Regions from separate parts of the Rothia sp. HMSC071C12 genome, predicted to be linked through region 1. Evidence: riboswitches for the same ligand, from Rfam matches in the RefSeq annotation. Region 1 holds a riboswitch; the other holds the start of a gene.
The links. A riboswitch is a leader RNA that binds a small molecule or an ion and turns the genes downstream of it on or off. The one in region 1 is predicted to bind thiamine pyrophosphate.
Positions count from the first base shown of each region.

Region 2: linked by a shared signal. The riboswitch ahead of HMPREF2942_RS00975 (ECF transporter S component) and the one ahead of HMPREF2942_RS07960 (bifunctional hydroxymethylpyrimidine kinase/phosphomethylpyrimidine kinase) in region 1 are both predicted to bind thiamine pyrophosphate.

Region 1 covers NZ_KV814378.1:27,876-43,577, forward strand. Annotated here, with positions in the region: gene metK (methionine adenosyltransferase) at 1-984, opposite strand, end outside; gene uvrC (excinuclease ABC subunit UvrC) at 1,183-3,123, opposite strand; gene HMPREF2942_RS07935 (lysophospholipid acyltransferase family protein) at 3,314-3,994, opposite strand; gene HMPREF2942_RS07940 (nitric-oxide reductase large subunit) at 4,610-7,027, shown strand; gene HMPREF2942_RS07945 (transposase) at 7,030-7,872, shown strand; gene HMPREF2942_RS07950 (slipin family protein) at 8,160-8,933, shown strand; gene HMPREF2942_RS07955 (YoaK family protein) at 9,047-9,901, shown strand; gene HMPREF2942_RS07960 (bifunctional hydroxymethylpyrimidine kinase/phosphomethylpyrimidine kinase) at 10,354-12,099, opposite strand; TPP riboswitch at 12,088-12,273, opposite strand; gene HMPREF2942_RS07965 (ABC transporter ATP-binding protein) at 12,513-14,261, opposite strand; gene HMPREF2942_RS07970 (ABC transporter transmembrane domain-containing protein) at 14,263-15,702, opposite strand, start outside.
Region 2 covers NZ_KV814362.1:4,296-19,653, reverse strand. Annotated here, with positions in the region: gene HMPREF2942_RS01020 (thiazole synthase) at 1-68, opposite strand, end outside; gene thiS (sulfur carrier protein ThiS) at 203-400, opposite strand; gene thiO (glycine oxidase ThiO) at 449-1,531, opposite strand; gene HMPREF2942_RS01005 (thiamine phosphate synthase) at 1,534-2,154, opposite strand; tRNA gene HMPREF2942_RS01000 (tRNA-Gly) at 2,795-2,868, opposite strand; gene dcd (dCTP deaminase) at 3,022-3,621, shown strand; gene HMPREF2942_RS00990 (septin family protein) at 3,754-5,085, shown strand; gene HMPREF2942_RS00985 (MFS transporter) at 5,249-6,685, opposite strand; gene HMPREF2942_RS00980 (DUF4235 domain-containing protein) at 6,846-7,079, opposite strand; TPP riboswitch at 7,347-7,447, shown strand; gene HMPREF2942_RS00975 (ECF transporter S component) at 7,506-8,150, shown strand; gene HMPREF2942_RS00970 (ABC transporter ATP-binding protein) at 8,233-9,828, shown strand; gene HMPREF2942_RS00965 (energy-coupling factor transporter transmembrane component T family protein) at 9,825-10,622, shown strand; gene HMPREF2942_RS00960 (aminotransferase class IV) at 10,999-11,901, shown strand; gene HMPREF2942_RS00955 (multidrug effflux MFS transporter) at 12,142-13,392, opposite strand; gene HMPREF2942_RS00950 (nucleoside/nucleotide kinase family protein) at 14,128-14,796, opposite strand; gene HMPREF2942_RS00945 (low molecular weight protein-tyrosine-phosphatase) at 14,796-15,272, opposite strand.

The sequences.
Region 1 (15,702 bases):
AACGTACAGACCGACCGGCGCTGCCTGGCCGATAGCGTACGCAACCTGAACCTCGGCGCGGTCGGCAAGACCGGCACCCACAATGTTCTTCGCAACCCAACGCATTGCGTACGCTGCGGAACGGTCCACCTTCGACGGGTCCTTACCGGAGAACGCGCCACCACCGTGACGAGCCGAACCGCCGTAGGTGTCCACAATAATCTTGCGGCCGGTCAGGCCCGCATCACCCACGGGGCCACCCTGAACGAAGCGGCCAGCGGGGTTCACAATGAACTTAGCGTTGGAGGAATCCAGGTCGACGCTACCCAGAACCGGTGCAATAACGTGCTTCTCAATGTCTGCACGCAGGTCAGCCAGGTCGTAGCTTGCGGTGTGCTGGCTCGAAACAACCACGGTGTCCACGGAGACGGGGTTGTTGTTCGAATCGTAGCCGAGGGTCACCTGAGTCTTGCCGTCGGGGCGCAGCTCGGTCAGCAGGCCGTCCTTACGGACCTTGGTCAGACGCTCAGAGAGGCGGTGCGCCAGCCAAATCGGGGCGGGCATCAGCACGTTGGTCTCGTTGGATGCGTAACCGAACATGATGCCCTGGTCGCCCGCACCCTGGCGGTCGTACTCGTCAGCAGCGATGCCCTGACGAACCTCGAGGGACTCGTACACGCCGGCGTTAATGTCCGGGGACTGCTCGCCAATGGACACGGACACGCCGCAGAACTCACCGTCGAAGCCGCGGGTAGAGGAATCGTAGCCGATACCCAGAATGGTCTCGCGCACGATGGAGGGGATTTCGACGTAGCTGGAGGTGGTCACCTCACCCGCAACGTGCACCTGCCCGGTGGTCACCATGGTCTCCACAGCAACGTTCGCTGCGGGATCCTGGGCGATGATGCCGTCAAGGATGGCGTCAGAAATCTGGTCACAAATCTTATCGGGGTGGCCTTCAGTCACCGACTCGCTGGTGAATAGGCGCAGATGGTTATTACTCACGGTTTCCACTCTACTGGTTGAGGGCGCGCGAAGATAGCGCGCTCGTAATGATGACGGTTTCCTTCAATTATGACACGTTTGTTAAGCGCCATTACGAGGCGGGGTGCTACGTTCACACCCCGGGCGGGCCTTCACCCAGCGCCAGCCAGAGGATTAGGTCAGCGCCAGCAGGCACTTAGGCCAGCGCCAGCCAGAGGATTAGGTCAGCGCCGCCAGAATCTTTTCCGCCAGCGCCGGACCAATACCCGGCACCGCCGTCAGCTCCTCGGCACTCGCCTGCTTAATCTGAGCCACCGACCCGAAATGCTTGATCAACGCGGCACGCTTCACCTCACCCAGACCGGGCACCTCATCCAGGGCGGAGGCGACCATCGCCTTACCGCGCTTGGAACGATGGAAGGTGATAGCGAAACGGTGCGCCTCATCGCGGATGCGCTGCACCAGGTACAGCGCCTGCGAGGTGCGCGGTAGCACGACCGGGTAGTCGTCGTCCGGTAGCCACAGCTCCTCCAGGCGCTTGGCGATGCCGGCAACGTACACGTCCGTAATGCCCAGGTCGCTCAGCGCGGCGGAGGCGGCAGCCACCTGCGGCGGGCCGCCGTCCACGAGCACCAGGTTCGGCGGGTAGGCGAACTTCGCAGGCTCGGGTGTGGAGGCGTCAATCTCGCCGGAGTGCACGGGCGCGGCTTCGCGTTCCGCCTGCTGCGCCAGGTGCCTCTTGAAGCGGCGCGTAATGACATCGTACATGCTGGCGGTATCGTCACGCGCGGCGTCGCCGGTAATGCTGTAGGTGCGGTAGGCGTTCTTCGCGGGCATGCCGTCCTCAAAGACGACCATGGACGCAACCACGTTCGTGCCCTGCACATGCGAAATGTCGTAGCACTCGATGCGCAGTAGCGGGTCCGGCAGTTCCAGCGCCTCCTGCAGTTCCACGAGGGATGCGCTGCGGGTGGTCAGATCACCGGCACGGCGGCTCTTGTGCAGGGTCAGCGACTGGCGCGCATTCTCGGCAACCGTCTTCATGAGTTCTGCCTTGTCGCCGCGCTGCGGGACGCTAATCTCCACGGGGCCGCCGCGCACCTCCGCCAGCCAGGACGCCAGCTGCTCCTTATTCTCGGGCTCCACCGGCACGAGCACGGAACGCGGAATATCGTAGCTGTTCAGGCTCTTCTCGGCGTCCTTTTGGGAGGCGAGGCTCGCCGCAATATCGCTGTACACCTGCGCGATGAGCTGCTCGATGAGCTGCGCGTCGGTGCTGTCGTTGACCTTCTCCACGATCCAGCCGCGCTGGCCGCGGATCCTGCCGCCGCGCACGAAGAACACCTGAACGGATGCCTCCAGATCGTCCTCAGCATAGGCGAACAGGTCGGCATCCACGGTCGCGCCAAGCACCACGGCGTTACGCTCAAACGCCTTAGTCAGCGCGGCAATATCGTCACGAAGAATCGCGGCACGCTCAAAGTCCATATCAGCTGCGGCGGCCTTCATTTCCGCGGTCAACTGGGCGATATGCTTCTCAGCGCCACCACCCATAAACCGGGTCAGCCCGCGCGCCAACTCGCGATGCTCCTCGGCGCTAATCTTACCCACGCACGGCGCCGCACACTTATCGATATAACCGAGCAGGCACGGGCGGCCGCTATTCTTCGCGCGGTTAAACACGCCGTTCGTGCATGTGCGCACCGGGAAGACGCGCAGCAGCGCATCCAGGGTTTCACGAATCGCCCACGCCTGCGAATACGGACCAAAATAGCGCACGCCCTTACGGCGCTCACCGCGGGTCACCATGGCGCGCGGGTACACGTCATTGACGGTAATCGCCAGGTACGGGTACGACTTATCGTCACGGAACGCAATGTTGAATCGCGGCGAAAACTCCTTAATCCAGGTGTATTCGAGCTGCAGGGACTCCATCTCGCTCGCCACCACGGTCCACTCAACGCTCGCCGCCGTATGCACCATCGCGTAGGTCTTCGGGCTCAGCGTCTGCGGGGACGCAAAATAGTTGTTGAGGCGGTTGCGCAGGTTCTTCGCCTTACCCACGTAGATGACGCGGCCGTCGGCATCGCGGAAACGGTAAACACCCGGGTCGGTGGGGATTTCGCCGGGGGCGGGGCGGTAGCTGGAAGGCTCTGCCATGGGTACTTTCTCCTCGCTCTACTGGGCTTTCTACTGGACTTTCTGCGGGGTTGCCGCTGCTGGGGCTACCGGGGGCATCCCAGGCTCGCGCATACGACAAACCGCGCATCCTACACCCATCTCCCCCATAACGCGGGGGTCGGTGCGTGAATGCGCGGTTTAAGTCTACGCGGTATAGGCGGCGAGTGCCCTAGCCTGCGTCACGTGCGGCTGAGGGCGAAACGTTGTACTCATGCTTTCGCGCCTGACCGGACAGCTGAGCAATCTCATCCATGATCGTGTCGGTGGTGACGCGGCGCTGCTTGCCGGTCATCTTCTCACCGGTCTTCTCAAAGTAAAGCGGCTTGCCCACACGAATCGTGAAGCGGCGCGGGTAAATCATGTTCGAGCCGGGCTTCTGCAGGCGGTCGGTGCCAATCAGACCAACCGGAACCACGGGCGCGCCGGTCATGTGCGCCAGCCACGCCACACCAATCTTGCCGCGGTACAGGTAGCCGTCGCGGGAGCGGGTGCCCTCGGGGTAAATGCCGAAGACCTTACCCTCCTGTAGCTTCTCCAGGGCAATGTCGAGCGCCTTGAGCGATTCGGAACGGTCGGAGCGGTTCACGGGAATAATATCCACGGCTTCGAAGAATGCCTTCATCATCTTGCCGCGCGGGCCGGGGGTGTTCACGTACTCAGCCTTGGCGAGGAACGCCACGCGGCGCGGCATCATGGCAGAAATAATGATGGAGTCCAGGAAGGACAGGTGGTTGGAGGCGACAATCACCGGGCCGGTGGCGGGGAAGTTTTCGAGTCCGGTCACGCGGGCGCGGAAGACGGTGCGCAGGATTCCGGTGACTGCTTTCTGGGTGGATTTGTAGAGAAGCACGTGAACTCTCCTGAGGTGCCGATAGATTGCGGGCTGTGGTGGCGGGCTGCCGTGGGTGCGGGGTGAGTGGCCCCTTCTGAGGGTACACCGTGTGGGTGCACAGAATCTGTACTGAAAAAATTTGTACTGTGTATAGTAGTACCGAGTTTTATTATTCCACACCCGAGTGTAGGAACGTGAGGGGTGCCGCATTCCCCTTCCACATGCTGGGATGCGCCTCCCTCCAACGACTTCAGCGAGAACTCCGGCAGGAGCTCGAGTAGGAGCCTGAGTAAAAGCCTCGGTTGAGAGAGTCTGCGCAGCCTCCACCCCGGCGCCTCCTCCCCCGTTACAGGCGGGGAGGTAGCGCGGAAGCTAAGGGTTCAACCTCAACGTAATATTTCAGGTTTTCCGCCTTATGATTACTGATTTCCCCGCCAAATAGCCGTGTCACATTATGACGCTACGTCAGCAAAGTTTCGTAAATACGCATTTAATATGCAAAAATGAGAGCAGGGTGGGCTGTCGCACCTCCCTCAAGGACGATTCACCCTGAACATAGTGAGCCGCCCCTCCAGCGGATGTGCGTCGGAACCACTCCACCTACACAATCCACGCACACTGGAGACATACACTATGGCTACAAAACCCGTCTCGCGTGCGCAGGCAGCAAAGATTGCCCGCCGCTCAGACACGGTCGGTGCCTATGCCGGAAAAGGCTGGGTACAGGCTGTTGCGTTTGTGATGCTCCTGGGCTTCACCATCATGGCAGTCCTTGCAATGCGCACCTACGCACTCTCCATGCCGCTCCCCGACAAAATCGTCGGCAACGACGGCAAAACTATCGCAACCCAAGAACAGATTCTGCACGGTCAGGAACTGTTCCAGGGACGCGGCCTGCAGCAGTACGGATCCGTCCTCGGCCACGGTGCTTACCTCGGCCCCGACTACACTGCAGAATACCTGCGCCTGACCACCGATGCTGCCGTCAAGGAGTACCGTGAACAGGGCAAGCAGGACCCCCGCGAGCTCGTCAAGAACGAGTGGCGCAAGGAGAACAAGTACGACGAGCAGACTAAGACCATCACCTGGTCCGCTGGTGAGACCAAGGGCTACCAGCTCATGCTCAAGCACTACCGTGAAACCCTCATGAAGGGTGACACCTCGCAGGGCCTGTTCCCCAACGCCATTAAGAACGACGAAGAACTGCACGACATCGTCGCATTCTTCGGCTGGACCGCATGGGCATCGGCGGCAGACCGCCCCGACCAGCCCTACTCCTACACCAACAACTGGCCCTCCGAACCCAACGTGGACAACAAGCCCACCGCGGATTTGATGGTCTGGTCGGCACTCTCCCTGATTGCCCTCATCGGTGGTACCGGTCTGATGTTCGCCATCTACGGCCGCTGGTCCCGCGCTATCGGCTGGCACGCGGAAGAGGCACCCGTCCTCGACTTCCGTCAGCCCGACGAAGTTCGCCTGACCCCCTCGCAGAAGGCAGCCTGCCTGCTCTTCGCAACGATCCTGGTGCTGTTCCTGCTACAGGCTCTGGTGGGTGCGCTCACCGAGCACTACCGTGAAGAACTCACCGGATTCTTCGGTATCGACATGGGCCAGTTGTTGCCCTACACGGTATCCCGAACCTGGCACCTTCAGCTCTCCCTCTTCTGGACCGCAGGCGCGTTCCTGGCGGGCGGTATCTTCATCGCCCCGCTGATTACCCGCCGCGAACCCAAGAAGCAGGGTCTGCTCACCTATGTTCTCATCGGCGCCGTGGTCTTCGTTGTCCTCGGCTCGCTGCTGAACGAATGGTTCTCTCAGAAGGGCCTTATCCCCAAGGAATTCACCGGCTTCTTCTCGCAGCAGTGGGAGTTCCTGGACCTGCCGCGATTCTTCCAGATCCTGCTCACCGCGGGTATGTTCATCTGGATTGTCATCGTCTGGCGTACCCTCTCTGCTCGCCTGAAGGGCTCGAAGAAGACCTCCCTGCCGTGGCTGTTCCTCTTCTCCGGCCTCGCCATCCCCATGTTCTACGCGGTCGGCCTGCTCGCAGGTCAGCGTACTCACGTGACCGTCGCCGAATTCTGGCGATTCTGGGTGGTTCACCTCTGGGTGGAGGACTTCCTCGAACTGTTCACCACCGTCATGGTGGCGTACATCTTCGTGCTGCTCGGCGTGGTCCGCGAGCGCATCGCAATCTCCATCATCATGATGGACGCCGTGCTCTACTCCGCCGGTGGTGTGATCGGTACTCTGCACCACACCTACTTCGTCGGTACCCCCTCCGAGCAGATGGCATTCGGTGCGTTCTTCTCGGCTGCTGAGGTTATCCCGCTGACCTTCCTGACCGTTGAGGCGTGGGGCTTCATGCAGCTGGGTGCTCGCCAGTACTCCAACCGCACCAAGCCTTTCCCGCACCGTTGGGCTGTGATGTTCCTGATTGCTGTGGGCTTCTGGAACTTCCTCGGCGCAGGTGTGTTCGGCTTCCTGATTAACCTGCCGATTGTGTCCTACTTCGAGATTGGTACGGCGCTGACCGCAAACCACGCGCACGCATCCATGATGGGTGTGTACGGTATGCTAGCGATCGCGTTCGCGGTGTTTGGTCTGCGCTACCTGATCCCTGAGAACAAGTGGCCTGAGAAGGGTCTGAAGTTCTCCTTCTGGACCCTGAACATCGGTCTGCTGTGGATGTCCTTCATCTCACTGCTGCCGCTGGGTATTGCTCAGCTGTACAAGTCCGTTGGTGAGGGCTACTACGAGGCTCGTTCCTTCGCGTTTATCCACGACGGCGCTTCCGCCGTGATGGGCTGGATGCGCATGCCCGGTGACGTCATCTTCCTGGTCGGCATTATCCCGCTGATTAAGCTGGCTCTGCTGGCTCTCAAGGAGATCTTCTCCAAGAACGCTAAGGAAACCGTCCTGGAGCTGCCCGAACCGCCGCTGTACGAGGTGGTTGAGGACGCTCGCATCGCAGAGTTCGCCGGCGCTAAGGCTGCCGAGGAGCTGCCCGAGCAGACCAGCCCCTACCGTAGCGATCGTCGAGGCTAACCATGCCTGAGCAGATTGCTGGAGTTTCTTTCCTCGTGTGGCTGGCCTGCGTGTACGCGCTCGGCCTGGTCGCCGTGGGTTGGGGCTTCGATATTCTCGCCAAGCGCACCAGCCAGCGCATGGTGGCGGCGCGAACCTTCGGGTTCACCTACCACCAAGAGAGCGACGCGTGGCTCTGCCCCGAAGACCAGTGGCTGTGGGCGACCGCATTCGACTCGGATAACCGAGTGATGCGTTACCGCGCCAAGCCCAGCGTGTGCAACACCTGCCCGATTAAGGACAGCTGCACCGTCTCGGCGAACGGCCGCGAGCTCACCCGTGAAGTGGACGAATGGCCCTACTCCGAGTCGGGTCGTTTCCACCGCGGGCTGGCGGTTGCTGTCTCGCTGCTGGGTGTGGTCATCCTGATTGGTGCCGCCATCGTCTGGCACTCCCCGCTGGAGCTTCTGGTGGAGGGTGCCGCCGCGGTGGTCTGCCTGTCGCTGACCTACCCGCTGGCTGTGAAGCTCATGCGTTCCCCCGCGAACTTCGAGAACGATCCGAAGCATATTCACGCATCCACCGCTGACGAATCGGTGAACGTGAAGATGGACCGTTTCGCGGCGAAGTGGGGTGGCGTGTCGAATGAGCGTAAGCGCCGTACCGAGCAGACCCGCAAGCAGATGATTGCGGAGGCAACCCTGCCGGTTCGTACCTCTGCCCTCGACCCGGACCGCCCCGCATGGAGCGGTACCGGCACCTCGGTTAAGCGACTGCACAAGACCACGAACGAGGTCCTGCAGGAGCAGAACCTGGCTGAGGTTGAGGCTGCTGAAAAGCTGGCAGAGCAGATGGCGAAGAAGTAGCGCTGCACAAGTTTTTCCGTTCCGGCGGCTGACCGGTCGATTGGTCCCGTCTGTTAGCTTCGGCGGCCACCCTGCATGGAATTCTCTTTTATTCCTCTTTTGAGTTTTCCATGCGGGGTGCCGCTAAAGCACCGACCGCCGCGATGTACGCCGGGACGGAAAATTTCCCTCCCTAAACTCCCCCACACACAGCCCGGTTACCGGGCACCCCCTACTACCTGCACCGTACGAGGCGCGGGCAGGTGGGCACACATACCGTCCTCCCCCAATACTTGTGAAGGAAAACCATGGATCCCGTCACTCTGGCAACTATCCTCATCCCAGTTGCCGTCATTGTTCTTTTTATTCTGATTCGTATGTTCCGCGTCATCCCCGAATACGAGCGTGGCATCTCTTTCCGCTTCGGTCACCTGCGTTCGGAGCTGAAGCCCGGCCTGAACGTCGTCTTCCCCCTCGTTGACTCCCTGCAGCGCGTTGATATGCGTGTTATCACCCTGACCATTCCCCCGCAGGAAGTCATCACCAAGGACAACGTTCCCGCCCGCGTGAACGCCGTGGTCCTCTTCCGCGTGACCAACGCCAAGAACGCGGTGCTTGAGGTTGAGAACTACCCGATTGCCACCAGCCAGATTGCGCAGACCACCCTGCGTTCCCTGCTCGGTCGCGTTGACCTGGACACCCTGCTCGCACACCGCGAGGACCTGAACGAGGACCTGCGTTCCATCATCGGTTCGCGCACCGAGCCGTGGGGTATTCAGGTGGAGCTCGTTGAAATCAAGGACGTTGAGATTCCCGAGGCTATGCAGCGCGCCATGGCTCGCGAGGCTGAGGCTGAGCGTGAGCGCCGCGCAAAGATTATTTCGGCACGCGGTGAGCTGGAGGCCTCCAGCGAGCTGAAGGAAGCATCCGACATTCTGAGCCAGTCCCCCGCTTCCCTGCAGCTGCGTTACCTGCAGACCCTGCTGGAGCTGGGTGCCGACCAGAACTCGACCGTGGTCTTCCCGCTGCCCATGGACGTGATTGGTCCGCTCGTGGGTGCGCTCAAGGGTGAGAGCAAGTAGACTGTAGACCTTGCATCTTCTGAGGCACCTACGTGCCTATCGTAAAAACCTCGAGTACCATAGGTGCTCGAGGTTTTTGCATGCCCGGATCTTTTTCACCACCAAGGACCACGATGACTGCCCGCTTTGCACTTTTTCTTTCCAGGATTCCAACTCCGCGCCGCTACGGGCGGATTATGGCGCTTCTCTTAGCATCCCTGGGTGGAGCGGTAGATGTTTTCTCTCATATTCATTACAAAGCTTTGGTTGCCACGCAGACCGGTAATTTTATCCTTCTCATTGCTGATATGAGTCACAGTTCGCAGCACGCTATTCACCTGCGTTGGCTCTCAGTGATTTTCTTTAGCCTGGGGTACCTGGGCGGTCATCTTCTGCACGATCTTTTGGGGCAGAGGGCACACCTGAAACACTGGCGCATTTTTACTCTGGTGCCCTTCCTCCTCGTCTGTTTTGTGACTCCTCTGATTCACCGGGTGAGCGAGCACGGGGTTCAGGTGGGGGCGTTAGCGTTCACTATTGGCCTGCTCATTCATGCACTTGCAGACACCCGTATTGGTGAGAACCCGTTTTCCCTGTTTATGACCAGCGGAAATTGGCGCAAAATGTTAAGCGCCTGGTACACGGCCGGTGCTCTCTATACCCGTGCTATAGCTAATGCTTGCAGCACCCGGAGGGAGCGTGTTGTTAGAAGGCGTGTTGAGGCTCGTCACCCGTCAGCGGATACCTCCCCCGCCCGGCCTGAGGACGAAGAACGCCGCACCCGCAGACGTGCTCTGATGACGGCTTTAGATTACTCCCTGGTGGTCGGAGGATTTGTCGCCGGTGTGATTGCGATGGCTCTCCTAGATCATCTAGTAGGTAGTATCTCTCTGTGGTTTGTCGGGTGTTTGGCAGCTGGAGCGTTCTGGGTGGGGTTCCGGGCCGAGAAAAATGAAGATGCGGATAACGAAGCGGCGGCTGATTCGTAACGGTGAGACATATAGAAATATCCCGTGCAGATGAGAGTATCTGCACGGGATATTTCTATGCCGAACATTCTTCGCGAAAGCTAGAAGGAAGGCGTTTGGCCCGCCGCGGGGGTTGGATGAGGTGGTTGCGACGGGCCAAACTGGTCGGTTACACGCCGTAGAGGTGCGGGCGCGGCAGGTACATCAGCCAGTTGGGTGAGGGCCGGAATCCTACCGCTAACGGTTTTCACCGACGCCTTAAGCATAACCGGCACAACCCCCGAACCAGCGGTAGCTTGAGTGAAGCATCAATCACCTATCTCACGCCATGCCGGGACGGTATTCAGCCCAAAAACCGGCACCTAAAGCACCTGCGAGCTGGCTGCGGTGCACCCCCTCACGCAATGCCCGCCAGCTAGCGCAGAGCTAGTCATCTAGCGCAGCGCCCGTCAGCTAGCGCAGCGCCCGGCAAACTAACGCAATGCTCGGTGCGCCTGGTCAAAGAACTCACGCTCGTACACGCACGCCGACAGGTACGCCCGCGCCGCGCGCACACGCTGAGCCGGTGAAGCCGTCTCAAACGCACGCTCCACCTCCGCGAGGCTACGCGCCACCTCCGCGGCGAACTCTTCGCCACCGTACATGCTCAGCCACTCCGCGTACGGGTGGTCCGCGTGATTCTGCGAGGAGAGCACAGCGCCCACCTCTTCGTACAGCCAGTAGCAGGGCAAGATAGCGGCGGCACCGACCACGTAATCATCACCGGCGGCGGAGGCACGCAGGAAATTCGTGTACCCCATCGTAATCGGCGAGGGGCCACCCAGACGCGCACGGTTCGCCAGCCAGCCCTCGTGCAGCTGCGATTCGGCGGCAATCGCCTCATGCGCACCGGCGGCCCAGTGCACCTGCGCCTCAGCGGTGTCAGCACGCGCCGAGAGAGTCGCGAGCGCACGCGAATAATCACGCAGGTAGAGGGCATCCTGGTCCAGGTAGAAGGCGAACAGGTCCTCGTCGAGGGTGCCATCACCGAGGGCACGCACGAAGGGCAGGTCCAGGATCTGGTGCCAGGTTTCGCCACCGGCTGCCCAGAGGGCGGCGGTCCAGGGTCCGGCGGGCTTTACGACGGCTTCACCGGCGGGCACGGGGCTGACCGGCAGCAGACGCTCCGGGCTGGTGCCGTCCAGAGTATTGCCCTCAGAGTCGGTGGTGGCGAGCAGGTGATGCCACGGGTATGCGGAGGCGGCAGCCTCCAGGCGGCGGGCACGGGCGGCGTGGTCCACCGGGCCGTGGCCCTCACCGGAGCCGACCTGTAGCCCGGCACCTGCGGCAATGGATTCGTGGAGCCAGCGGGTGCTCCACTGCAGGGCGCGGTGGGTGTCTTCGCTGGTCAGAACGCTCTGCTCTGCGGTGTGTTCTGCGACTTCGGCGTGCTGGAGCAGCTCCACGCCCAGGCGGGTTGCCAGCGAGGAGGACAGGGAGCATCCGGTGCCGTGCGTATTGCGGCTGTCCAGACGCGGGGTACGCACGTGCGCGCAGGTGCCGTCCGGGAAGACCGCGGTGTTACCGGCGTCCTGACCGCACAGGTGGCCGCCCTTCACAATCACGGTAGTTCCGGTCGCCGCCGCAAGGTTCGCTGCCTGCTCGTGCGCCTCATCGAAAGTCTGGGCGGGTTCCTTCTCACAGAGCACGGCGAGCTCCGGAATGTTCGGGGTAATCACATTCACGAGCGGCACGAGATCGCGCAGCGCCTGCTCCGCTTCCGCCTGCAGCAGGCGGTCACCGCTAGAAGCAATCATGACCGGGTCGAGCACGACCACGGGCACGGGGTGCTCGCTCAGCCAGGTGCGGACGGTGCGGATCGTGTCTGCGTCGCCGAGCATGCCGATTTTCACGGCGTCAACCGTGACGTCATCAAAAACGGCGGCAAGCTGCGCGGTCAAAAATTCCAGGGGCGGGGTGAATACTTCACGAACCCCGCAGGTGTTCTGGGCGACCAGTGAGGTGGTCACGCACATGCCGTAACCGCCGGATGCCGTAATGGATTTAAGATCCGCCTGAATACCCGCACCGCCGGAGGGGTCGGTTCCCGCAATCGAGAGGACCCTCGGCACGCGAGCTGTCTGGGGTGCCCGGGGGTTTCCGGGAGCGCTCGCGCCGGGTGCAGGGTTAGAGGGGGTGGTGGATGCGCACGTGGGCGCGCTAGGCTGCTCTGCCTTCATCGATAATCCCTTCGCTAGTTCGAACTAGAGCAGGTTCAATGGGTGATTCTCTCAGCCTTGAGTGTTTGTACGCTGTTTCGCGCGCCCGCTGTTCCGTGCCCCCGCTGTTTTGGTTGCCCGTCTTTGGGCGGGTCAGCGGGTCGCGGGCGTCTCAAGGCACCCCATATCGCTCTGCCAGGTTATCACAACGATTCTCAGTAGCTGAAAGTTTTGCGGGTGACAAGTGAATCTCTCCGAAATTTTCGTTTGTCGGCGCCCTTCACAACGGTGCTCTTCACAACGCGTCCCATCCACACATCGCCGCAGCGCCAATCACTCCCCCAGCCACCACCTCAACCCACCCGTTAAACGAGTGTGCCCGGCACCGCTTCACACGGTGCCGGGCACTATCTGCCGGGAATATATGCTGCCGGTTAGGTCAGGGCGAAAATCTCTGCCGGTGAGCCCTCCGCAATGATCCTGCCCTCGTGCAGCAGGACCGCACGGTCAGCCAGGGAGGCGATACGCGCATCGTGCGAAATAATCAGCACCGCACGGTTCGCCAACACGGCGCGCAGGGACTCGGTTGCGTCCGCGAGTTCCAGCTGGGTGGTGGACTCGTCCAGAATCACGGCGTGCGGGTCGGCAAGCACAATACGTGCCAGGGCCAGCTGCTGAATCTGGTCGCGGGTCAGAGGCGAATCCGCGCCGCTGACGACGGTGTCCATGCCCTGCGGCAGGTCGCGCCACCAGCGGGCACCGACAGCGTCCAGTGCCTCACCCATCTGCTCGACGGTTGCATCCGGCACAACCACCGTGAAGTTATCGGCGAGGGTGCCGAAGAAGACGTGCGCTTCCTGGGTGCAGACCAGCAGGCGCGGGCGGCCGTCGGCGGCGGCATCGGTCGGGAAGTCGCCATGACCGACCGGGCGGCCCATCACGGTGATGGTGCCCTCCAGGGCGGTCAGCGAACCACCAATCAGACGCGCCAGGGTGGTCTTGCCCGAACCGGAACGACCCACCAGAGCGAGCGCCTCGCCGCGGCGAATCTTCAGGTTGATGCCTTCCAGAACGAGGGCGTCCGGCGAGTAGCCGTAGGAGACGTCGGTGCAGTCAATGGCGTACTCCGGGTTCTTCACGGCTTCATCAGACACGGCGGCGAACGCTTCGGCACGGTGCTGTGCACGCGCCTCACGTTGCTTCTTCGCCAGGGACACCACACCGAACACGCGGCCCATATTCACGAGCATAATGCGCAGGCTGCTGACGTGGTGGTTCAGCATGTCGGCGAGGATTCGCAGGCTGAAAACCATGACCGAGGCGGTCGCCACGGCGCCCCAGCTTGCCCAGCCGAGAGCCACGCAGGCGGCACCCCAGAGCATACACAGAATCGTGGGGATCCAGGCGTTGATAGCATCCACGGTGAAGTACAGCTGGCGGATGCGCACCATGCCCAGCTGCGCGGCGAACTGGCGCTTGTTCTCACCGGCGAAGGCGTCTTCGCGGGCGGCATGAACGCCCAGCTCACGGATCGTGGAGGTGCCGCGAATGTTCTCGGTCAGCACGCTGTTGAGGTCGCTCACGCGCTCCTGGGCGGTCTGGTTGCGTGCCGCCATGAGCGGCAGCATCTTCGACATGATGAGGGCAAGACCGGCAATCATGGGTAGCATGATCAGACCCATTGCCGGGCTCACAACCGCTAGCGAGATGGTGGAGATAATGAAGTACAGCACCACGTAAATCGCGCCGAGCAGGTCCTCACTGACAGATTTCGCCGCCGAGGACAGGTCGTCGGTCACGCGGGTGAGCAGGTCGCCACTGCCGGCTTCTTCCACGGTGCGTGCATCCAGGTCGAGGGTGCCGTCGAGGGTGTCCTGGTTGGCGTCACGGGTAACGAGCGCACCCAGTCGCGCCGCACTGTACGAGGAGACCATGAGGGTTATCGCCTGCACGATGAACGCCGCCAGGATAATCAGAATCGGCTGCCACGGGTAGCTGGAGAACTTGCCCGCCACCACGTCGTCCACGGTGGCACCAATCTGCAGGGGCACCACCGCACCCATGAGGGTGCTGACCATGTAGATGACGAAGGTGTAGAGGGCTCGCCCCTTATGCGCTGCGAGGTAGTTCCACATGCGGCGTGCCACGTAGGCGGGGTTTTCGATGGGGAGCTGCTTTGCCATGCTAGTTCACCTCCTGATTCTGAGTGGTTTCGGGGGTTTCTGCCTGAGCGACGGGGTAGCCGTCGCGTTCCATGCGGCGGGTCGTCTCCGCGGTCGTGGAGACAACGTAGACCTGCTCCAAATCCTGCAGCAGGCCGGGGTAGCCGACGGGCAGGCGGTCGCTACCGATCTGGGTTTCCATCGCATCGTAGATGTAGCGCTGGCTGGGTTCGTCCACGGAGTTCAGCGGCTCGGTCAGAATGAGCACCTGCGCATCCTGTGCGAGAGCACGGGCGAGTGCCAGACGCTGACGCTGACCACCGGAGAGGTTCGCGCCTTCGCTGGTGATGCGGGCGGCGAAGTAGTCTTCGGGGTTACGTCCGCCCAGTCGGTAGGCGATTTCGCGGGAGTCGGTAATCTTCAGCAGTTCCTCATCCTTCGCCTGTGCCAGCTCCTCGTCGGGGTTCGGCACGGTGCCCAGGCGCAGGTGCTCCTGCAGGGTTCCCGCGAAAATCATGGGGTTCGGTTCGCTCAGCAGCACGCGGCGGCCGGTTGCGTCCTTAAGGTCCTCTCCCCCGCGTCGCAGGGTGCGGGCGAGCGCCTCGGCGTAGTCCTGCGCGGTGAGGTTGTAGTCGCGCGGGTTGACGTACACGATGCGCGGGTTGCTGGCACCGGCGGGGGCGACGGGTACGGGCACCTCGAGGGTGCTCGCCTCGACTGCCTGTTCGGCGTGTGCCAGCTGCGCCATTTCCTCGTCGGTGCGCGGGCTCTTCAGCACGCCCTGGCGTACGCCCGCGTGACCTTCGAGGCGGGCAACCTTGGCGAGCGCAATCTTGGCGTATCGCCATGCGGTGAGGAAGTTCTGGGTAATCCAGATGGGGCCGCCCATCATCGCGATAATGGAGGCGACGGTCACCAGGGATGCGGCGGGGGTGTCGGAGACCCAGCGGCCGTTTTCGACGTGGCCGGTGAGGGCGAAGCCGATGCCGAGCAGGGTCACGGCGCCACCGAGCAGCGCGCGGATGAGGAACATCCAGCGGTGCGTCTTTTCGTAGCGCATGTAGCTGTCGAAAACTTCGTCGGTACCGCGGTGGTAGCGTTCACGCATCTGTTCTTCGGCGCCGAGGCCGGCGATGGTGCGCAGACCGGTGGCGATGTCGGAGGCGCGTGAGGAGGCTTCGCCGTCCTTTTCGCGGTATTCGCCAATCTTGGATTCGAGGAAGGACGAGTACCAGGCAATCACGCCGACCACGATGAGCGTACCGATGAGGGTGACAATCGCGGTGACGGGGTTAATGAGCCAGAGCTGCACGGCACCGAGGGTCGCAACAATCATGGCATTGACGAATAGCGGTAGCGAGAAGTAGACGGCCGTGATGCGGCGTACGTCTTTGTTCATGACGGTAACCGCTTCGCCCGCGTCAACGGTTGTGCGGGTGCGTCCCATGAGTCGGTTGATATA
Region 2 (15,358 bases), on a different contig from region 1:
CCTCCGGAGCCCATGATGAGGCGGGAGTTGAAGGTGCGGTCGCCGATGGTGAGCGGTGCGAGGCTCATGAGTTCTCCTCTGTGGGAACGTCTAGATAACGGGGTTTAGGTATGTGGGCGCGGCGGCGCGCCCGGTGTAGAAAGAAAACCGAGAATGTCTGTTCTTTTTGTCGGTGGGTATCTCTCCGGTTTAGGGTGGAGGATTAGCCGCCCTGAACGGCGGTGAGGGCATCCACCCTATCGCCCTCGTTCAGCGGCACATCCAGCCACGTGGAACGCGGCACGATACTGCGGTTGAGCGCCACAGCCACACCATTTTCGGTACCAAACTGGTCCATGACAAGGTCAAATACGGTGCGGGCATTCGTGGTTAGCGGCTCGCCGTTGTAGGTGATAATCATGCGAAATCCTTTCGTGAAGGTGCCGGGTGCACCCGGCGGGGACTGTGTTTAGTGGGTGAATCGTGCCGGGTCGCACGCCTGCATAATGAGCGGAATCTCAGCCCCGCAGGCGACCTCCGCGCCGACCTTGCCTGCGAGCGCGGCAAGCAGAATACCGTGACGGAAGTAGCCCGTGGACACAAGCTGGCGGGTGCCGTCAGTACGGGTGCGGTGCCCAAAGATGGGCAGGTCGTCCGGGGTGCCGGGGCGGGCGCCGACGTTCGCCTCCAGAAGCTCGCACTCTTCAACCGCGGGCACGAGCCGGATCGCGTCACGTAGCAGCTGGTGTACGCCGTCAATGGCGGGCAGCGTGCGGTGGTCTTCGCGGCTGGTTGCGCCGATGCATAGCTCCCCGTCAGGGCGGGGGATGAGGTAGACGGGGCGGGAGTTCACGTAGCCGCGCACCACATGTTTGAGGATGGGCCGCGGGGCGCGCAGACGCAGAATATCCCCGTAGACGGGGCGTAGCGGGTAGTCCCCGTGCAGTGTTGCCCCTAGCCCAGCGCAGATAATGTCGCCCGCGTCCGGGTCGGTGACCCGTTCGGCGCTGAAGGTGACGCCGCGGCGGGTGAGGGCGTCTTTGAGGGCGCGCCTCATGAGCCGCGGGTGTAGCTGATGGTCACTGGGGATGCTCACGGCGCCGGCGATACGCGGCGCCAGGAGCGGTTCGAGGGCGCGTGCCTGCGTGGGGGTGACGGGGTCTGCGGGGCGGTTCATGTCCCGGTAGTAGGCGCGGGTGCGTTGCAGGTGCTCGGCGTCGGCGCGGTCGGCTGCGATGATGAGCGTGCCGGTGGTGTCGTAGCCGGTAGGCAGGTCGGTGGCGCGGCTGAGCCTCTCCATGAGGGAGGGGTAGGCGTCGGCGCTAGCGGTCATGAGCGGGAAGAGCGCGTCCTGCTGGAATTGCACTTCTGCGATGGGCGCGAGCATGCCGCCGGCGTAGTGGCTGGCGGCGGGGTAGAGCGCCGTGCCGTCGTCGGCGGTGCCGTAGTCGCTGGTTTCGGCGTCGATGAGGTGCACGCTTTCGCCGTGTTCGGTGAGTTCAAACGCGGTGGTGAGGCCGATGATTCCGCCGCCAATGATGGTGATGGTCATGGTTATGCCTGCAGTGCGGGGTTGTCGACGAAGGCGCGGACCATGGCGATTCCGGCGACTCCGGTGGTGCGGATGGCGGGGCAGTCTTCGGGGGTGATGTCGCCGATAGCTACGGTGGGTACGGCGGACAGTTCGGCAAGTTCGCGGAGCCCATCAATGCCGAGGGGCGGGCGGTTGGACTGCTTGGTGGGGCTGGGGCGGAACGGCCCGGTACCAACGTAATCGATCAGATGCGCGATCTTGTTGGACTCTTCGACGAGCTGCCGGGTGCCGGTGGTCAGACCGATGATCGCGTCGGCGCCGAGGAGGGCGCGGGCGTCGGCTACGGGCAGGTCGTCTTGACCGATGTGCACGCCATCAACGCGCACGCCGCGGGCACGCAACGCGAGGGCGACATCAACACGGTCGTCGATGAGGAGGGTCTGGTGCGGCTGGATGATGCCGGCGATAGCTTCGGTGAGCTGGTAGAGCTCGCGCGCGCTGATGGGTTTGGACCTGACTTGGATGCAGGTGGCGTGTTTGGCTGCCCGGACGGTTTCGAGGGGGTTGTCGCCTGTGACGAGGTAGAGGTTCAGGTCGAGGGGGCGTGCGGGGGTGGTGTAGGGGTGCGTTTCGCGGGTCATGCGGGTCTACGATTCCTCGTCGAGTAGATGTTTTTTAGAAATTCTCTCATTGAATTTCTGTGGTTAGGTTAGCACAACTGTGTGGTGAGTTGAACATCCTTCAAGCGTTTTGAGGTGTGTGTGCTTGGCTCGCTATACACTTCCTTCGCTCCTACAGGGGCACCCGCCCTCGCAGAGCTCGAGCACCCTGATGTCGCTTCAGGAAGGTATAGCTGTGCTGCGCGCTCGTATGGGGCTACAACAAGCCCTGTCTCGATGAGCCCTCGGGAAGGCGCCCTGACCTCCCATACGGAGTCACCGCAATGCCCTGAACCCAACATTCATTCCCGGCGAGCTGCCTGCGGTACCTAACCCCAGTATTCCCCCTCCCCGCCTCCGCGCACACTCTTCCCAAGCCGAGCGCCCGTGGTTCGTTCCACACCGCGCATCCGCACCCACTACTCCACCTGCCCGGAGAAGGGGAGAGAGTTAGTAGGGGAGAGGCCGGTATGTTCCGTCGCGACATCAGGGTGTCCGACGCGAAGCGAGGACGGGTTCCCTGCAGGAGCAAAGAACATACCGCCTCGACCCGTCCAACCGCGCCCAACCACCGCATCCAACCTAAAAAATAAAAGCCCCAAACCATAAGGTCCGGGGCTTGTGGAGCGGCTGACGGGAATCGAACCCGCGTATCAGGCTTGGGAAGCGTGCGCTCTACCATTGAGCTACAGCCGCATCTTTTTCAGTGTATCGCGCCTGCTTGTCGGGAGTGAAATGTGTTGCGGTTGTTTGTGCGCGGGGTGGCGGGGTTGAAATGTGATGTAGGCCTGTGTGCTGGGGCTGGTGGATGCCTGCACGTGGGTGGTGTTTGCCAGGTATCCTTTAAGCGTGCTTATTTCAGATCGCGATATTCGTCAAGAGATTGCTGATGGGCGCATCGTTCTTGATCCGTTCGATGAGTCGATGATTCAGCCTGCAAGTGTGGACGTGAGGATTGATCGTTTCTTCCGTCTGTTCGATAACCATAAGTACCCGCATATTGATCCTGCTCAGCCGCAGGAGGATTTGACGCGCCTGGTGGAGGTGGCTCCTGATGAGCCGTTTATTCTGCATCCGGGTGAGTTTGTGTTGGGTTCTACGTATGAGAAGGTGACCCTGCCTGATGATGTGGCTGCCCGTTTGGAGGGTAAGTCGTCGTTGGGTCGTCTGGGTCTTCTGACTCACTCTACGGCTGGTTTTATTGATCCTGGTTTTTCGGGGCATGTGACGCTTGAGTTGTCGAATATGGCGACTTTGCCGATTATGTTGTGGCCGGGTTCTAAGGTTGGTCAGTTGTGTTTCTTCCGTTTGAGTAGCCCGACTGAGCATCCGTATGGTTCTGGTGCGTATGGTAACCGTTACCAGGGTCAGCGTGGCCCGACTGCTTCGCGTAGTTATTTGAATTTTCATCAGACGATGATTCCTGCGGATGGTTCTGTGGAGTCTTAGTCTTTCCCGCTTTGGGGTGCGGGCGTGCAGGCTGTGTGTTTGTGCGCCCGCGTTGGGCGGTTTTTTCGCCTGTTGTGCTCGTGCGTTCACTCGCGTGCGGGTTTTTATCTCTCACTCTCTAAGGATTTTTTGATGAATCTGAAGCCTGTTGTTCTGCGTGTTGCTGGCGCGGAAGTTTCTTTGTATCTGATTGATATGTCGGACTCTTTTGTGGAGCGTTTTAAGAAGGCGTGGGAGCCTCTTGCTCCGGAGTTTTTTGATACTCCTGATGAGGCGTATGCTTCGTTGTCTCGTTTTGATCAGGTGATGTTGGTTCATGCGCCGACTGATGAGTCGGTGATGGATTTGGCGAATCCGTTGATGGGTTCGTTTGATAAGGTTTCGACGCTGCGTGTGGCTGATGATGATTCGGGTATGCAGGATCTGACGAGCCGTATTACGTTGGCGATGATTGAGCAGCTGGTTGGTCGCGGTGTGATGCTGCATGCGGCTGTTATTGGTGACCCTGAGTCGAAGCGCGCTGTGGCGCTGGTGGGTGTTTCTGGTAGCGGTAAGACGACTGCGTCGCGTTTCTTGGGTTCGAAGTTTGCGTACCTGACTGATGAGACTGCGATTATTTCGGATGAGGGTGTTGTGTCGCCGTATCCGAAGCCGCTGTCTGTGATTGTTGACCCGAATGCGCCGAAGGATCAGCAGAACCCGGTGGATCTGGGTTTGAACGTGGTTGATCGTGATGACCTCAGCTATGAGCTGTCGCGTATTGTGTTCATTTCTCGTGATGAGTCGGCTTCTGAGCCGTATTTTGAGCGTGTTCCACTGCATGAGGCTCTGGTGTTCTTGAGTGAGCAGAGCTCGGGTCTGGCGCGTCACCCTGAGGGTGTTGTGTCGCTGGCTAAGCTGGTGGAGCGTTGCGGCGGCGTGTGGCGCCTGGTGTACTCGGAGATTGAGGATACTTTGCCGCTGGTTCAGGATCTGCTGAATGGTGGCGAGCTGCCGAACGCTGATGAGGTTGAGAGCCTGGAGAAGTACACGGCTGGGGATCACCTGCCGGGTGTGTTCTTGAACGGTACGATTGCGGTTTCTCGTATGCCGGGTACTTCGGGTGTGCGTGTGGGTGAGGACGGCCCGTTCTTGCTGCTGTGCGATACCGAGCTGAATGAGCTGTCTGAGTTTGCGGCTGAGTGCTGGCTGCAGGCTGAGGGCGATATTTCGTACGATGACCTGTTTGCGCGTCTGGCTGAGATCTTTGAGGGTCTGCCTGCGGAAGCGTATGACGAGAATCTGAGCGCTTTGGCGGCTGGTTCGATGCTGTGGGTTCGTGTGATTGATGATCCGCTGATTGATGACGCAACCTGGGCTCAGATGACCAGCGATGAGGTTCTGGATGAGGAGGAGCAGCAGATTGCGCTGGATTCCTCTGAGGACGCTGTTTCTGATGATGAGGACGACGTGGTGGAGGACTAGCCGCCGCGGCTCTCCGCTGATGAGCACCGCCGAATAAGCACTGCTTAAGCACGAAGGAGGGGCGGGTAGAAGATGATCTTCTACCCGCCCCTCCTGTTGCGTTCGCGAGGTTGCGTTTGCGGGGTGCGGAGAGCTTAGCCCCGCGCAGCCTTACTGAGCCGCTTTACTGGCCAGCCTTGTCGCGGCGCTTCTGTTCACGCTTCTGCTCGCGGCGAGCCGCACGCATACGCAGCGGACCGGGCGCCTTCACCGGCAGCAGCAGGAGCAGACCCGCCACCACAACAATCAGAATACCGAGCACACCCCAAATCTGCGCGCCCATGATGCTCACGCACAGACCGAACAGCATCGGCGCCAGGAAGCTGGTGGCACGGCCGGTGGTCGAGTACAGACCGAACAGCTCACCCTCAGTGCCGGGGTCCGCCAGACGCGCCAGGAAGGTGCGGGACGCCGACTGCGCCGGACCCACGAACAGGCACAGCAGCAGGGCGCATACCCAGAACACGCCCGGTTCGGGGAAGAACATCAGCGGGGTAGCCGCCAAGATAATGCCGACCAGCGAGATAACAATAATCGCCTTCGGGCCCAGGTAGTCATCCAGGTAGCCGCCCAGGATCGCGCCAGCCGCCGCGACAGCGCTACCGGCAATACCGAACAGGATCACCTCGGAGGTGCTGAAACCGAACGTGCCCGCCGCAAGAATACCGCCGAACGTAAAAATACCGGACAGACCATCACGGAACACCGCCGAAGCAATCAGGAACCACAGGGTCTGAGGGGACGTCATCTTCAGCCGCTTAATGGTGCGCCACAGTGCCTTGTAGGAGGCGAGCAGACCGCCCTGACGAGCCGGGGAGAGACGCTCCATACCGAGCTCCAGGAAACGCAGTTCGCGGGTGGGCAGCACCTCCGGCAGGAAGCGCTCGCGGGTACGCATACGCACCAGCAGGGGCACACAGAAGATGAGGCACCATGCGGCGGCGAACAGCGCAACCGCACGGATATTCAGGGCGTTATCGGTGGTCAGACCGAGCACCTCGGGGGTCAGCACAAAACCCCACAGCACCACAGCCAGCGCCAGGATGCCGCCAATGTAGCCGGCAGCCCATCCGGCGCCCGAAATCTTACCGATGTTCTCCGGGTGGGAGATGCGCGGCAACACCGCGTTATAGTTCACGTACGCGAACTCGCTGAACACGCTCGCCGCAGAAATCAGCGTGACACCCAGCCACAGGTACTGCGGGGTGGGGCCCACGAAGAAGCACGCCGCCATCGAACCGACCAGCAGCATGGTATTCACGCCAAGCCAGAAGATGCCCCTGCCGGACTTGTCGTTACGCTGACCGGTCACCGGCGCCAGGATCGCAATGAGGAAACCGGCAATGGTCAGACCCAGCGACAGCGCCGAAGAAGTCTCTTCGGGGGAGCCGAAGTAGCTGCTGGTCAGATAGACGGTGAAGATGAAGGTCGTCATAATCGAGTCGAAGCTCGACGAACCAACATCCCACATGACCCAGGATGCGACCGAGCGGCGGCTGTTCGCGTGGTCAACGACCCTACGCGGAGCCTTCGTCTTACGGCGGGGAGAAGAAATAGTCATAGTTGTGCTTTCGGATGCCGAGGTGGCGCTTCAGCGTAGCGGCGGCATGAAACCTGCTGAAGTAGAGCGGGCGTGCTGAAGATGGAACACCAGGCGGTACGTACCGAGTGGAGATACGTACCGCCTAGTTCATGAACTTTCGCGCGGAAGGCGCAAAGCCTTAGTTGAAGAAACGACGCTGCAGGCGAGCAATACCGAAGCTCACCACAGCACCCGCGACGGAGGTCAGAACGGTCCAGAGGATGACCTGACGCAGGGTGTCTTCAGAGTCGTGGGAAATGGCGGGAGGCTGGTTGCCGGTAGCCTTGGTCCAGGCTGCGCCCAGGCCCTTACCAACCAGGGCAGCAGCGCCCATGTTGATACCCGCAATAGCAAGCTTAGCGACGGGGTTCATGTGTATCTCCTTAGCTGTATACGATGCGGCGTCCTGCCCGTGAACCCCTTCGGGGTTGGGTGAGAAAAGAGCGCCACTCCCTAGCGTATAGGGTTTAAGGCGTTCGTGCCGCCTTGGAGCCGCTCCGTCCCAAAATTGTACACCGTGCAATTCTGTAATGCGGGCAGAAGAAGAAAACAAAAAGCGGCAAATTGGCGCGAACAGCCAGACACGCCTACAATCGAACCTGGGCTTCCACCCGCACCACAACGGTACGGACAAGGAACCCCACAACGACAGGGGAGCGCCACCGAGGCGCTGAGAGTGCTAAGCAGACCCTCGAACCTGATCCGGTTAGTACCGGTGTAGGGAGTCGAATTTCTTCTCAATGCCCTCGTCCATTCAGAGGGCGAGGACATTCCCCTTCCAACGAAGGAAGGACCACCAATGTCGCAGAACGTAACCCCCGCCTCCAAGGCATCTAGCCAGGCATCTACCCAGGCAGAAACGAAGAAGCCGAACCTGCGCTGGCGAGTCAACGAAATCGTTATCGCCGCAGTCATCGCAGTAGCCTGCGCCGTCATCTTCTGGATCTGGGACATCGCAGTCGGCCCCGCCGCGAAAACCGCACTCGTAGCAGCACCCGAATTCCGCCCCATCGTCGCCGGCGCATGGCTGCTTGGCGGCACCCTCGGCGGCCTGCTCATCCGCAAGCCCGGTGCGGCACTCTTCGGCGAAATCGTCGCAGCATTCATCTCCGTACTCTTCACCGGCGGCGCGTGGAGCGGCGAAATCCTGATCGCAGGCTTCTTCCAGGGCATCGGCGCTGAAATCGCCTTCGCAATCTTCCGCTACCGTCGCTGGGACGCATTCGTAGCAGTCTTCGCCGGCGCGCTCAGCGGCCTGTTCATGGGCGTTAACGAAATCTTCATCTACTACCCCGACATGGAACCGGTCAAGGCAATCATCTACGTAGCGTGCGCCGTCATCTCCGGTGCAATCATCGCAGGCTTCCTCGCATGGATTCTCGTGCAGAACCTCGCCAAGACCGGTGTGCTCTCCTCGCTGGCATCCGGCAAGACCCGCCGCTAATCACCAGCAACTAGACACCCCTAGTCACTCACAACGAGTCACCACTCGGCACACTCAGCAGCCACAAGGCTAAGGAACCATTATGGAAGCAACACCGCGCGGGGCGCGCATCGAGCTCAACAACTTCAGCTGGCACCACCCCGGACGCCCAGAACCCGTCATCAGCGGACTCAACCTCACCATCAACCCCGGTGAAAAAGTCCTGCTACTGGGCACCTCCGGCGCCGGCAAATCGACGCTCCTGCACGCCATCGCCGGTGTGCTCCACGATGACGACGGCGAATCCGCCGGCGGCACCATCACCATCAACGGGCAAGCACCCGCCGAAGCACGCGGCACAGCAGGCATGATGCAGCAGGACCCCGAATCCTCCATCGTCATGGCAACCGTCGGCAACGACGTCGCGTTCGGCCCCGAAAACCTGCGCGTACCCCGCGAAGAAATCTGGGGCCGCGTCACCGAAGCCCTCACCGCAGTAGGGCTCAACCACCTGCCCCTCGACCACCCCAGCAGCGCGCTATCCGGCGGTCAGAAGCAGCGCCTCGGCCTGGCGGGCATCCTCTCGATGCACCCCGGCGCCATGATCCTCGACGAACCCACCGCCAACCTCGACCCCACCGGCGTGCAGGAGGTGCGCGACAGCATTCTTGCCGCCGCGGAAGCCACCGGCGCGACCCTGCTCGTCGTGGAACACCGCGTGAGCATCTGGGCACCGCACATGGACCGCATTATCGTGCTCGGCGAAGGCGGCACCATCACCCATGACGGCGCACCCGACACCGTACTCACCGAAGCACGCCAAGAACTCATCGACGCGGGCGTGTGGGTACCCAACTACGTACCGCGCGCGCCGCAGGCTAGTGCCGATAATGAGGCGGGCGGCGAAGCGCTACTGCGCGCCGAAAACCTCAGCATCACCCGCGCACAACCCACCCCCAAACAACGACGCGCACGCCGACGCACCATCAAACGCCTCGGCGACACCTCCGCACCCGCACCCATCGACCTGCCCGTGCTGCGCGGCGGCATCAACCTCACCCTGCACGCCGGCGAACACCTCAGCGTGCTCGGCCCCAACGGCGCCGGCAAATCGACCCTAGCCCTTACCCTCGCGGGGCTCCTCACCGCGCCCAACGGCACCCTCACCGCCACCGAGGCGCTACGCAATCATGGCGGCGAGCCCGCCCACTGGGACGTGCCCACCTGGACCCCCGCCCAAATGCTCAGCCGCATCGGCTACGTCTTCCAAGAACCCGAATACCAATTCATCCGCGGCACCGTACGCGAAGAACTCGAACTCGGCCCCCGCCGACTCGCCGCACTCACCCGCAACCCCCTCAACGAAGACGACCTCACCGCACGCACCAACGAGCTCGCAACCCGCCTACGCCTCACCCACCTACTCGACGCCAACCCCTTCACCCTTTCCGGCGGCGAAAAACGCAGGCTCTCCGTCGCCTCCGCACTCGCCACCGCACCCAAAATCCTCATCCTCGACGAACCCACCTTCGGCCAAGACGCACGAACCTGGGCAGAACTCGTCGACCTCATCCGCGAACTACTCGCAGGCGGCACCGCCGTCATCTCCATCACCCACGACGAAGACTACACCGCCGCACTCGGCGGCAACCACATCACCCTCGAAGCCACCGCAACCCCCGGAAAGGAGAACGCATGAACACCGACTTCTTCGGCACCATCGACCGAACCAGCTACTTCAGCAACCTCAACGCCGGCGTAAAACTCATCGTCTCCTTCACCCTCATCATCGCCGCACTCATCGTGCGTGACCCCCTCACCTCCGGAATCCTCTTCGCCCTCGAACTGCTCGGATTCATCCTCGTCGGATTCCGACCCGTCAACGTCCTCGCCCGCTTCTGGCCCATCCTCATCGCCGTCATCACCACCGGCTGGTCCGTCGCCATGCTCAGCGCCAAAAGCGGCACCACCATCCTCGACCTCGGCTTCAACACCATCACCACCGACTCCGCCGCCGTCGGCGCAGCCATGATGATCCGCTCCCTCGCCATGGTCCTACCCACCCTCGCATTCGTACTCACCACCGACCCGACCGACCTCGGTGACTCCCTCGCACAAACCTTCAAACTGCCCTCCCGGTTCGTGCTCGCAACCGTCGCCGCGCTACGCTTGGTCGGCATTCTCTTCGCCGAATGGAACGCCCTCGGCCAGGCACGACGCGCCCGCGGACTCGGCGCAGGCCAATCCCTCATTGGGCGTGCACAAACCTTCGGCGGGCAAAGCTTCGCCCTGCTCGTGCAGGCTATCCGCCGCGGCTCCCGCCTCGCCATCACCATGGAGGCGCGCGGCTTCGGCGCAGGCGAACGCACCTGGGCTCGTGTGCCGTCCTATTCGCCGCGTGATGTGCACGTGAGCATTGCCGCCGCCGTCATTATCGCTGTTGCGTACGGTGCATCTATTGCGGCGGGTACAATCCAGTTCCTCTGGGGCTAGTTTGCTCTTGCTGTAGTTTGTTCCGTTTCTGGTTCCGTTTTCGTAGCTCTGCTTGGGAAGCGGTATACACCCTCGTTCCTACAGGGGACCCGTCCTCGCTTCGCTTCGGACACCCTGATGTCACTACGGGCGATACCGTCTTCCCACGCTGGGATACGTAGGTGCTCGCACTCTTCCTTCGCTCCTACAGGGAGGAGGGGTACCACATATTTCCTCCGCGCCTAGCCCCACTTGGGACATGAGTAGAGGGCGCCCGCACTCTTCCTTCGCTCCTACAGGGGCACCCGCCCTCGCAGAGCTCGGGCACCCTGATGTCGCTTCAGGAAGGTACAGACGCCTCCTGCCTATGGTCTGGCCGCGAACGTACAATAAGACTATGTCTAGTACCGTAATTCTTCTGAACGAGCAGAACCCGCAGGGCATCTTCGTTGACCCGTCCGTGCCCCTCATCAGCGTTGATGACCAGGGCTTCACCCGCGGCGACGGTGTCTTCGAGACCATGCTGTCCGTCAACCGTCGCGTGCGTAAGCTCGGCATGCACCTGTCCCGCCTCGAATCATCGGCGCGCATGTTGGATCTACCCGACCCGGAACCCGAGATTCTGCGTTCGGCGGTGGAGCGCCTCATGCGTGAGGCGACCGCCGGTGCCGAGACTGCGCTGGGTGAAGAGCACATCGTGAAGATCATTATTTCGCGCGGCCCCACCCAGGCGGTAACCTCCATGCAGCCGGGCCCGTACACGCTGATTATGGCGTCGCCGGTGCCCGCCTCCATCGTGAAGCGCCGTACCGAGGGCGTGAAGGCGATGCTGCTGCCGCGCGGCCACGAGCCGATGGACAACAGCGCCTACCCGTGGCTGCTGGCGGGTGCGAAGACCCTCTCCTACGCGGTGAACATGGCGGTCCTGCGATACGTGCAGGAACGCGGCGCGGATGACGCTATCTTCATCACCGACGAGCGTCGCGTGCTGGAGGGTGCCACCTCCTCGGTGCTGGTCGCCAAGATTGAGGACGGCAAGAAGGTGCTGTACACGCCCGAGCCGAGCCACGGCATCCTCCCCGGCACCACGCAGGGCGCGGTGTTCGAGGCGGCACGCCAGGCCGGTTGGGAGCTGGGCTTCGGTCCGCTCTACCCGCAGGATTTGTTTGAGTCGGATGGCGTGTGGTTGGCGTCGTCGGTACGTCTGATTGCGCCGGTAACTCACCTGAACGGCACGGCGCTGGCGCATGACCCGGAGCTGACCGCCACGCTGTTGAACTACCTGGCGCAGCAGAGCTAAACGCGTACAAAAAGGGACTGCCGCATATTTCCTCCGCGCCTACGCAGGGGCACCCGTCACCCGGACGCTCCGCCCTCTCCTTGCTCCGCTGCGGAGAGCGTCCGGGCTGACACCCTGAGGGCGCATCCGGAAAACGCGGCAGCCCCTACGCTTCATGTACGGGCACAGCAAAGCCCCGGACGCGCAACCCTTAGCGGGTCGCCCATCCGGGGCTTTAGCTACACAAAAATCAACAACAGGCTATTGGCCCGCCGCCGGAGCCTCATGGCTCTTGCCGTCAGCCGAGTAATCCGAATCCTTACGCGGCGTAGTCCACAGCACCAGCGCCGTCAGGACCGCGAAACCCAGAATGGAGAAGCCCATCGGCAGGTACTCATGCTCACCGGCAAACGACACCAGCGGCGCCGCCAACGCACCCAGCAGAGCCTGAACCGTACCCATCACCGCCGAAGCACTACCCGCCATGTGGCGCGCCTCGTTCAACGCCAACGCCGAAGCATTACCAAAAATCAGGCCGCACGAGCTGGTCAGCAGGAACAGCAGAACCAGCGTCGGCACCAGCGAAATACCGACAAGGAAGCTAACCAACAGCAGCGAAGACACCACCAGCAGGCTCACCACGCCAACATTCACAATGCGACGCTGCGCCACACGACCAACCAGCTTCGTCGCAATCGCGCTGAACAGCACAATACCAATCGAGTTCACACCGAACACGATCGTGAACTCAGTCTCGGACAAGCCCAGAATCTTCTGCAACACAAACGTCGAACCGGAAATGTACGAGAACAGCGCACCAAACGCGAAGCACATCGTCAGCATGAAACCCAGGTAGCGGCGAATCTTGAAGACCTTCGGTAGCTCCGAGTACACGCTCAGGGCGGTGCCCTGGTAGCGTTCCTCCACCGGCAGGGTCTCCTTAATCACGAAGATCACGCCGAGCATCATGATTGCGGTCACCACGCCAAGCACATGGAAAATATCGCGCCAGCTACCCCACGACAGCACCCAGCCACCAAACAGCGGCGCAAGCACCGGCGCGAAGCCGTTAATCATCATCATGACGCCCATGAGCTTAGCGGTCGCCAGACCCTCAGTCGTATCAGCCACGATAGAACGCGCCAACACCGCACCAATCGAACCGGTGAAGCCCATCATGAAACGCGCAAAAATCAGCAGCTCAATATTCGGCGCGAAACCACACGCCACGGTCGCAATGAAACAGATGACCGCACCGATCAGTAGCGGCTTGCGGCGGCCCGTCTTATCCGACAGCGGACCCACGACCAGCTGGCCGAGCGCCATACCCACCATGAACGCACTCAGAGTCAGCGATGCGTTCGTGCTGGTGGTGTTCAGATTCTCAGCGACTGCGGGCAACGCCGCCAGGTACATGTCCGTAGCGAGCGGCGCGATAGCGGTCAGCAGCGCCAAAACAACAATGAAAAGGGGCGATAGCCCGAAAGAGGTCTTAGTCGACTTCGAAGACATATGTCTTAGTTTTTCTTTCTGTGTGATGCGCGTGCAACGGCGCCTGCGGCTCTACAAAACATGGATGCGGCGGTACCGGATCCGGGGATGAGCTTGCGCAGGCTGGAAGCACAACTTGTTCACGGTAGCAGAATTGGGGGCGGCTTCGTAAGTTAAATGTTTGATATTTTTTTGAGCTGGGTTGGGAAGGCTTGGGGAAGGTGCGTAGAAGGGGCGGTGTTATCCACGCTCCTACAGGGGCACCCGTCCTCGCTTCGCTTCGGACACCCTGATGTCGCTTACGGATAACACCGCCCCTTGGGCGGTTTGTTTTAGCCTGCCGCTCAGTCCCCCAGTGCTGAAGAAATATTTGAGAAATATTCTTGAGAAGCATTGCTAGGCCCAACGGCATAATCTACGTTGGTCATACCACGCGATACGACCGGAGGGCACCTCAGATGCGCAAACACTATTACAAATACTTGCTAGGCATCCTGCTGCTTGTAGCTTGCGTCTTGCTCGTAATCTTTGCCGTGCTTTCTAATAACAACCCAGGCAACGGAAAAGAAGGCACTGCCTCCACGCATGCGCCGGAGAGTACTTCAACCTACTGGGATAAAGACCGCATGGAATCCGCTAGCCCGGCTCCCATGCCCGAATAAAACAGCGCCTGAATAAAACTGCCTCTGAATAGCCGTAGGACCCAATGCTTCGAGATACACGAAGCATTGGGCCCTACTGTTTTGTAGGCGGCTGTTATTGCGCCGCGCTGTCGTAGATGAAGTCCACGGTCGCGTAGTCCTCCGGGATTTCGGCGAGTAGCGCCTCCTCCTGCGCCGCCCAGCGTTCCCAGTGCGGGCGGAACGTGTCACCGTCACGAGCCATGGCGCGTTCGCGGCGCACCTCCTCCGGGGCGGTGGCGAGAATACGCACCTCGCAGGCGCCAGCAATCGCGCCGACACCCTCACAGATGATGACCTGCGTAGCCGCCGGGTCGACGGTGCGCACCTCACCGGGGGCGCCCGCCTCCCAATCCCACGGGGTGTAGGTTCCGGCAATACCTTCGGTCAGCTGCACGGATAGCGCGTCCCACGCCTCCACGCCGTCGAAGAGGCCGTCCCAGCCGGGGTAGAAGTCGTCCAGGTGCAGCACGTGCACGCTGTGGCCGGCGGCGGTGAGCTCCTGCTCAAGCTGCGCGGCGAGGCTGGTCTTGCCGGTGCCGCTACGGCCGTCAATGCCGATGATCAGCGGGATCTGCGCGAAGTCGGCGAGGAACTGCGCACGGAATTCGGTGAATTCGGCGGTGTCCATGTCGAAGTCGTTGCCGATGCCGTGCTCCAGGCGCAGCATGTCTTTGCAGAGCTCCAGGATTTCGGTGGTGCCGGTGACGCGGCGGTTCTGGTTCAGGGGGATACGCTGACTCACTACGCGTCACCTTCCTGCTTGAGGTGGTTGATGAGGCCGCGTGCGGCGGCGTCAATGAGGTCGGTGGTGTACACGAAGTCGCGTTCGCTACCGTACCAGGGGTCGTAGATGCCGAGCTGGTCCAGGTGGGTGGTGGTGACCTTCGGGTCGAAGCTGCGCATCATGCGGATTTTGGCTTTGTCGTCGTCGTTGCGGGCGAGGGCTTTGAGGCGCAGGTAGTGGGGTGCGTCCATGGCGAGGATGAGGTCGTTGCGGTCGAAGTCCTCGACGGTGAAGACGCTGGCGCGGTGCGCGGACGGGTCGATACCGCGGGCGGTGAGCTGCGCGGCGGCGCGCGGGTCGATGCGGTTGCCTTCTTCTTCGTTGCTGATGCCGCTGGAGGTGACGGTGACGGGCACGCCGGCTTCTTGGGCGTGCTGGCGGATGAGGTATTCGCCGACGGGGGAGCGGCAGATATTGCCGGTGCAGACAGTCATGATTCGGTACATGGTTCTAGTGTATCGGTGGGGTGACGGGTGGTTGAGCGCGGCGGGTGATTGGGGTGGTGCTTTGGGCGGCGACA